DNA from 2 places in the Erwinia sp. 9145 genome. Region 2 is predicted to be linked to the other one. Evidence: predicted binding sites of a transcription regulator. Region 2 holds the regulator's gene; the other holds the start of a gene.
What was found. Region 2 encodes ArgR, which controls arginine synthesis, uptake and breakdown. Its sites were predicted from a motif close to ANTGAATAAAAATACANT; they were not measured.
Positions count from the first base shown of each region.

Region 1: argC (N-acetyl-gamma-glutamyl-phosphate reductase) is a predicted target of ArgR. The motif match lies at 2,144-2,161, and genes of this name have one in related genera.

Region 1 covers NZ_JQNE01000001.1:4,145,622-4,150,045, reverse strand. The annotation lists gene FA91_RS19505 (argininosuccinate synthase) at 1-218, opposite strand, end outside; gene argB (acetylglutamate kinase) at 239-1,015, opposite strand; gene argC (N-acetyl-gamma-glutamyl-phosphate reductase) at 1,031-2,035, opposite strand; gene argE (acetylornithine deacetylase) at 2,209-3,360, shown strand; gene ppc (phosphoenolpyruvate carboxylase) at 3,597-4,424, shown strand, end outside.
Region 2 covers NZ_JQNE01000001.1:3,453,980-3,458,403, reverse strand. The annotation lists gene FA91_RS16305 (NAD-dependent succinate-semialdehyde dehydrogenase) at 1-520, shown strand, start outside; gene yhcN (peroxide/acid stress response protein YhcN) at 651-920, opposite strand; gene yhcN (peroxide/acid stress response protein YhcN) at 1,019-1,282, opposite strand; gene argR (transcriptional regulator ArgR) at 1,700-2,170, opposite strand; gene mdh (malate dehydrogenase) at 2,455-3,390, shown strand; gene degS (outer membrane-stress sensor serine endopeptidase DegS) at 3,443-4,424, opposite strand, start outside.

The DNA.
Region 1 (4,424 bases), 690 kb from region 2:
AATTCTTCACGCAGATCGACCACGTGGCACTCTGATGCGCCGGACTGCAACGCTTTTTGCTCAACGCCTTCCAGATCGCCGCGCTCCTGGCCGATATCGGCAACGAACGCAACCACTTCACAGCCGCCATAGTTTTCTTTCAGCCAGGGAATAATGGCCGAGGTATCCAGGCCGCCGGAGTAGGCCAGAACGATCTTTTTAATGCTCTTGTCTTGCATAATCTTTTCCTTGAATACGGTTAAGCGAGGATACGGGTGCCAATGGACACGCCGTTAAAAAGAGTGGGTAGCTGTTCGGCATGGCGCCAGCTGGCGATATCAACCGGGCGGCCCAGCGTGCGGGCGGCGTCCAGCGCGGCATTCACTTTCACAATCATGCCGTCGGTGATGATGCCCTGCGCAATAAGCTGCTCTGCCCTGGCGGCGGTCATCTCTTCAATGCGCTGGCCTTTGCCATCCAGAATACCGCTGACGTCCGACAGCAGGATCAGATCCGCGCCCAACGTGGAAGCCAGCGCGGTGGCGGCCTGATCGGCGTTAACGTTCATCAGCTTACCGTCTTCGGTAATGCCGATAGAGCTGATCACCGGCAGAAAACCGCCGTTGAGCAGCGTGTTCAGCAGTTTTGGCGAACCGGGCGTGGCGTTGCCGACGTGGCCCAGCTCTTCATCAAACTGCGCGACGTTAACGCTGCCGCCGTCGCCCAGGCAGAGGCCGACCGCTTCAAGACCGTGTTTTTTCGACCAGGCCAGCAGGGTTTTGTTCGCTGTGCCCGCCAGCGCGCCGGTAATGATATCGATTTGATCCGCAGGCGTGACCCGCAGGCCGTTTTTCTTTTTCACCGGCAGCGCGAGCTTCTTCATCAGCTCATCCACCAGGTAACCGCCGCCGTGAACGATTAACAACGGGCGCTGATGCGATTCGCGCCAGCTTGCCAGCGCGGTAAACAACTTTTCCAGCGCTTCTTCGCTGTCCAGCAGCACGCCGCCGAGTTTGATAATTAATGGATTGGTCATGGTCTTACTCGCTGATTAAATAAGTGACTGCGTTTCAGGAAAACCGAAACGAATATTCAGACACTGCACGGCCTGCGTTGAGGCGCCCTTTAGCAGGTTATCTTCCGCTGACACCACGATCAGGTGTTCGCCCTGCACGGCAAAACCGATATCGCAGAACGGCAGGCCCGCCACGGCCTTAATGGACGGCACGCCTTTATCGTACAGGCGCACCAGCGGCTTATCGTGATAGGCATTGTGAAACGCTTCCGCCACGTCCTCGCGGGTGATTCCCGCCTTCAGACGGCAGGTGGTGGTCGCCAGAATGCCGCGCGGGAAGTTGCCCAGATGCGGGGTGAAGATCACCGGAATGCCCAGATGTGCGGTAATTTCAGGATGATGACGATGGTTGAAGATGCCGTAAGGTTGCAGGCTGACTTCGCAAAAGCTGGTGGTCACCGAGGCCTTGCGGCCCGCGCCGCTGACGCCGCTGGTGGCGTTGATCACCGGCCACTGCGCGTCATTCAGCAGTCCTGCCTGCACCAGCGGTTTCAGGGCCAGCTGCGCGGCGGTGGGATAGCAGCCCGGCACGGCGATCAGCCGGGCCTCTTTGATTTTTTCCTGCTGCCACTCGGCAAGGCCATATACCGCTTTGTCCAGCCAGTCCGGGTGCTGATGCGGGAAGCCATAAAAATCAGTATAAAAATCGGGATTGTTTACGCGGAACGCGCCGGACAGATCGAATACCACGCAGCCTGCGGCCAGAAAGGCGGGCGCGAGATCGTGACTCACCTCATGCGCGGTCGCCAGAAACACCACGTCAACGTTGCCAGCGAAATCCGCCGCGCTGCTGAGCGGCTGCAACGGCAGATCGATGATGCCCTTCAACTGCGGATGGAGATCGGAAAGCAATTTTCCTGCATCGGGGCTTTGCGCTGAAACCGCTAAAGCGGTTATGTTCACTTCAGGGTGACGATTCAGACAGGTCGCGAGTTCAACGCCAGCGTAGCCGCTGGCACCAACGATCAGCGTATTCAACATCAGACTGACACCTTTTTGGTCACGAATTTCCGGCTGGCAGCAGCTGCCTGCCGGGCGATCGGCGCGCGATCTGCTGGAAAAATTACCGGTTTCCAACCGTACGCCATTAATGTATTTTTATTCACTATTAATGCATGAATATTGATACTATCCTAACGCAAGGACTGTCAACAGTGAAGACAAAATTACCCCCTTTTATCGAGCTTTATCGTGAGTTGATTGCCACGCCATCCATCAGCGCAACCGATAGCGCCATCGATCAGAGTAATGAGAATTTAATCAGTTTGCTGGCCGGCTGGTTCCGCGATCTCGGCTTCAGCGTTGAGGTACAGCCCGTTCCCGGCACGCGTCACAAATTTAACATGCTGGCGAAGACCGGCAGCGGCACGGGTGGCCTGCTGCTGGCGGGCCATACCGACACCGTGCCGTTCGACGACGGCCGCTGGACACGCGATCCCTTCACCCTGACCGAGCACGACAACAAGCTTTATGGCCTGGGCACCGCCGACATGAAAGGCTTCTTCGCTTTTATTGTAGATACTCTGCGCGACGTGGACGTGACAACACTGTCGAAACCGCTCTACATCCTGGCGACGGCCGATGAAGAAACGTCGATGGCGGGTGCGAAGTACTTCTCGGAAAACACCGCCATTCGGCCTGACTGCGCCATTATTGGCGAGCCAACGTCGCTGAAACCGGTGCGCGCGCACAAAGGTCATCTCTCCCATGCCGTTCGTATTCAGGGGCAGTCCGGCCACTCCAGCGATCCGGCGCGCGGCGTCAACGCCATTGAGTTAATGCATGAATCCATTACGCAGTTGATGGCGCTGCGCAACACGTTGAAAACGCGCTATCGCCATGATGGCTTTGTTATCCCCTATCCGACCATGAATTTCGGTCATATCAACGGCGGCGACGCGGCGAACCGCATCTGCGCCTGCTGCGAACTGCATATGGATATTCGCCCGTTGCCGGGCCTGACGCTGAGCGAACTGGACGGGTTATTGAATGAGGCGCTGGCGCCCGTCAGCGAACGCTGGCCGGGACGTCTGACCGTGAGCGAGCTGCATCCGCCGATCCCCGGCTACGAATGTCCGCCCGATCATCAGCTGGTTCAGGTGGTAGAAAAACTGCTGGGAACGGAGACCGAAGTGGTGAATTACTGCACCGAAGCGCCGTTTATCCAGACGCTTTGCCCGACGCTGGTCCTTGGCCCCGGCTCTATCGATCAGGCGCATCAACCTGACGAATATCTCGACACTGCTTTTATCAAGCCTACGCGCGCGCTGATCGCGCAGGTGGTGCACCATTTCTGCCACCATTAATGATGACGCCGGGCAATTAACGGTTAAAACAGCAGGTTGTTCTGTAATTTCAGTCCGCCGCCGATAAGAATAACTTATTGCAAGTTCTTGTAATTAAATTTCATAAATTACCGTTACTTAGCCCTTTTGAAAGTAAAGTTTAAGTCAATTGACGAATGGCGGTTAACATGGCTAGATAAAAGGCAGGGTTATGCCGACAGCGGTGAAATAAAACGACAAAAGGCGTCAGGGGTCATATGAACGAACAGTATTCCGCAATGCGAAGTAATGTCAGTATGCTCGGCAAACTGCTGGGAGACACAATCAAGGATGCGCTGGGAGAAAATATTCTCGAACGGGTGGAAACCATCCGTAAGCTCTCGAAATCTTCCCGCGCGGGCAATGAGGATGATCGCCAGCAGCTGCTTTCGACGCTGCAAAATCTCTCCAACGACGAGCTGCTGCCCGTGGCCCGCGCCTTCAGCCAGTTTCTGAACCTGACCAACGTTGCCGAGCAGTACCACACGATTTCGCCTAATGGTGAAGGCGCTAACCATCCTGAGATGCTGACCGGTACGTTTGAGCGCCTCAGGCAGCAGCCCGATCTGACCGAAGCCGCCATCCGCGAAGCCATCGAATCGCTGTCGCTTGAGCTTGTGCTGACCGCGCATCCCACCGAGATCACCCGCCGGACGCTGATCCACAAGCTGGTGGAAGTGAACAGCTGCCTGGCGCAGCTCGATCACAACGATCTCTCCGACTATGAGCGCGCGAAAATCATGCGCCGTCTGCGCCAGCTAGTGGCGCAGGCCTGGCATACCGATGAAATACGTAAGTATCGCCCTTCACCGATCGATGAAGCAAAATGGGGCTTTGCCGTGGTTGAAAACAGCCTGTGGGAAGGCGTGCCGCATTTCCTGCGCGAGCTGAATGAACAGGTAGAAGCCGTTTTTGGCATAAAGCTGCCGGTCGATTTTGTACCGGTTAAATTCACCTCGTGGATGGGCGGCGACCGGGACGGCAACCCTAACGTGACCGCCGACATCACCCGCCACGTGCTGCAACTCAGCCGCTGGAAAGCAACC
Region 2 (4,424 bases):
TGAAGTCAGCAAACTCAACGTGGGCAACGGCATGGATGAAGGCGTAGTGGTGGGGCCGCTGATCGAATCCGCCGCCGTCGATAAAGTTGAAGAGCACGTGAAGGACGCGGTGGCAAACGGCGGACGGATCGTCACCGGCGGCGCGCGTCACGCGCTGGGCGGCAATTTCTGGCAGCCGACGGTGATTGCTGACGCCAACGACAACATGCAGCTTTCACGCGAAGAAACCTTTGGTCCGGTGGCGGCCTGTTTCCGCTTTGATAATGAAGAGGAGGTTGTTCGCCGCGCCAATGATACCGAGTTTGGCCTTGCCGCATATTTCTATACGCAGAACTTGCAGCGCGTTTTCCGCGTCTCCGCGGCGCTGGAAAGCGGTATGGTTGGCATCAATGAGTGTGCGGTATCGACCGAGCTGGCGCCGTTTGGCGGCGTGAAGGAGTCCGGGCTGGGGCGGGAAGGCTCTGTACTGGGCCTGGAGGAATATATGGAAGTGAAGGCCCTGCATATCGGCGGTTTGTAACACATCGACGAGGGGCCGTCAGGATCGGGGCAGGCCTGTGCCTGCCGCCGCAGCCTCTCAGTAAAAAGGGCTTCGGCGAACGAAGCCAAACGTCTTCATGCTGACGAGGAATGCGGTCCGGCAATGCAGCTTATTTGAACAGTTCAGCGGTAGCGTGGTAGTTGCCGTTGGTATAGGCCTCAATGATGCGATAGGCGCTGGCGCCCTGCTGGTCGGCTTTCTCAGAGAGCTGCTGACGGATATCGATTGGGGCGGCGTCTATACCGCTTACGGTTACGGTACCCACTGATTGCAGGTTATTTTTAGCCACGTCTTCGCTGGTCACCAGGTTTGCGGCGCTGGCGCCGAAAGAAACAACAGCGGCCAGGCTCAGGGCAGCGATAGCGATTTTACTTTTCATGATACTTACTCCATCTTTGTGAGCGCCAACTCCGGCCGGGAAATATCAGGCCGCGATAGCGCGTTATATTCTTTTACTTTCAGTTGATTAGCGTGCGCTTACTTGTAGATTTCGGCCGTGGCATGATAGTTATCATCAAGTTTTGCTTCGATGATGCGATAGGCCGTTGCGCCCTGCGCGTCTGCTTTCTGGCTGAGCGCCTGACGGATGTCCATTGGTGCCGCAGCGTTGCCACTCACGGAAACGGTGCCGAGGGATTGCAGATTTTGTGTCTGTCCGGCGTCCACATAATTTGCGGCAGATGCGCCGAAGGACAGAACAGATAGCAGGCTAAGCGATGCAACAGTAGTTTTAATGTTCATGGTGTTATTCCTCGTCTCTATTTTTATCTTTTTAGAAAGTGTGATTCGCATCACGAAAAAGAGTATAGATCTGATACCGGGAAATATTAATAGCATGCTAATAATATTTTGATGGGATACTTCAGTGCTAAACCACTTTTTAATAACGATAAGTTATAAGAAAAGCTTATTTTTAGCGTTGGTCACTAGAAATCTCATGAAAAACAAGGAAGTGGAAGAAATGAGCGATTTGTGCGGTTGGAGGCAGTGGTTCAGGCTGCACCAGGAGACCAGCGTCTTGTTATCTTTTGCTAAATGTGGCTTTATTAGCGTAATGTGCTGCTTTTCACATAAAAGCAAAAAGAGAGCCGCCAGAACGGCGGCTCAGGTAAGACGGACAGATCAAAAGTGTTGTTCGCGTGTTAAATAAACCGCTACTTATAACTCTTGTTCAAAGAGATGCAGAACAGCTTCATAGAGTTGTTTAACGGTGAACGCGCGCGCAGGGGTGATGAAGATAGTGTCATCACCGGCGATTGTCCCGAGAATACCTTCTGCTTTTCCAAGAGAATCCAGCAGGCGGGCGATCAGCTGCGCTGCGCCGGGGCTGGTATGAATGACCACCAGCGCATCATTGTAATCAATATCCAGCACCAGGTTTTTCAACGGGCTGGTGGTGGTCGGCACACCCAGCTCCGCAGGAAGGCAGTAAACCATCTCCATTTTCGCATTCCGGGTGCGAACCGCGCCAAATTTGGTTAACATGCGGGAAACTTTGGACTGATTGATATTATCGAAGCCATCTTCCTGCAACGCAGCGACGATTTCGCCCTGCGAGCTGAACTTCTCTTCTTTTAATAAGGCCTTAAAGGCCTTTATCAGATCTTCTTGTTTGGATGGGATACGCATAAAATTCCGCTAAAATTTACCGGTTATGGGGAGAATCCCGGTCGGGGCCGCCTGTCATTATGCATTTGAATGAATGTTTATGCAAACGGGTGAGAAGGCTGCAAAGACCTGGCAACGTTCTGCTAAAAAGGCAGAAAAATAAGCGAGCAGAAGGCAGTTAAGGTGAATGGTTTGTTATAAAATTGATGTTGTTCTGCTAAGTGGTAAGGGTGTAATGTAACGGCCATTCAGGTTGTTGCCTGTGCATTCACGGCACTTGATGCTCACATAATAAGGAGTTTAGGATGAAAGTTGCAGTTCTCGGTGCAGCCGGTGGTATTGGCCAGGCTCTCGCTCTTCTGCTGAAAACCCAGCTTCCGGCAGGTTCAGAACTCTCTCTGTACGATATCGCTCCCGTGACGCCCGGGGTGGCCGTCGATTTAAGCCACATTCCTACCGCCGTCAGCATTAAAGGCTTCAGCGGCGAAGACGCCACGCCAGCGCTTCAGGGCGCAAACGTGGTGCTGATCTCTGCGGGCGTCGCCCGCAAGCCGGGAATGGATCGCTCCGACCTGTTTAATGTGAACGCCGGTATCGTGCGTAACCTGATCCAACAGGTTGCGGATACCTGTCCTCAGGCGCTGATCGGTGTCATTACCAATCCGGTGAATACCACCGTTGCGATCGCCGCTGAAGTACTGAAGAAAGCAGGCGTCTACGACAAAAACAAACTGTTCGGCGTGACCACGCTGGATATTATTCGCGCCAATACTTTTGTGGCTGAACTGAAAGGTAAAAACCCTGGCGAGCTGAACGTGCCGGTTGTTGGCGGCCACTCAGGCGTGACCATCCTGCCTCTGCTGTCGCAAATTCAGGGCGTCAGCTTCTCTGAGCAGGAGGTCAGCGACCTGACCAAACGCATTCAGAATGCGGGTACGGAAGTGGTTGAAGCAAAAGCCGGTGGCGGATCCGCGACGCTGTCGATGGGGCAGGCCGCGGCCCGCTTTGGTCTGTCACTGGTGCGTGCGCTGAATGGCGAAAGCAACGTGGTGGAATGCGCCTACGTCGAAGGCGACGGCGAGCACGCGCGTTTCTTCTCTCAGCCGCTGCTGCTGGGCAAGAACGGCGTGGCCGAACGTAAACCGATTGGCAACCTGAGCGCGTTTGAGCAGCAGGCATTGAACAGCATGCTCGACACGCTGAAAAAAGATATCACGCTGGGCGAAGAGTTCGTTAAGTAACCCACAACGGGCCGGCACCGTCCGGCCCTGCTTTTCACTATCCTGCCTGACGCTAGTTCCCCGGATATTCCAGCACCGTGATCGGTAACGTCATCTTGCGGTCATTACGCAGAATATCGACGTCGATCACCGTTCCCGGCCTGATCTCAGCTACCTGATCCATCGTCTCCACCGCCGAGACGGCGGGGCGGTTATTTACGCGAGTGATCACATCGTTAACCTGAAGCCCCGCCTTCGCCGCCGGGCCGCCCTGCGCGACGTTGGTCACCACGATCCCCTGAATGTGGTCGAGACTGGCATTCTGCGCATGAAACTGCGGGATCTCCCGACCGCTGATGCCAATGAAGCCTCTGATCACCCGGCCATCACGGATCAGCTTATCCATGATCTTCGCCGCCAGCACGGTTGGAATAGCAAAGCCTATGCCTTCCGGCGTCTCGCCATCGTTACTTTTATCGAAAGAAAGTGTGTTGATGCCCATCAGCTCGCCAAGCGAATTAATCAGCGCGCCGCCCGAATTGCCTTTGTTAATGGAGGCATCGGTTTGCAGGAAGTTTTGATAGCGTGAAGGGCTCAATCCGACCCGCCCGGTGGCGCTGATAATGCCCTGCGTCACGGTCTGACCAATGTTATAAGGATTGCCGATCGCCATCACCAGATCGCCGATATGCGCGATGCGTTTAGGGTTAATAGGGATCACCGGCAGGGCGGAGGCGGTGATTTTCAACACCGCCAGATCGGTCAGGCTATCGGAACCCACCAGCATCGCCTCAAATATACGACCGTCCTGCAACGCGACAATGATCTGATCGGCGTCGTTAATAACGTGTTTGTTGGTAAGAATATAACCGCGCGCATCCATAATAACGCCGGAACCAAGCGTGCGGATTTCCAGATTATCAGCCGAGGCGTTGGCGCTGCGGTTGTAAACATTCACGACGGCGGGGGCGGCACGACGAACCGCAGCGTTATAGCTGACCGGCGAGCGATTCGCGCTGTCGTCTTTATGAGCAAAGAAGTCAGTGCCGATCCTC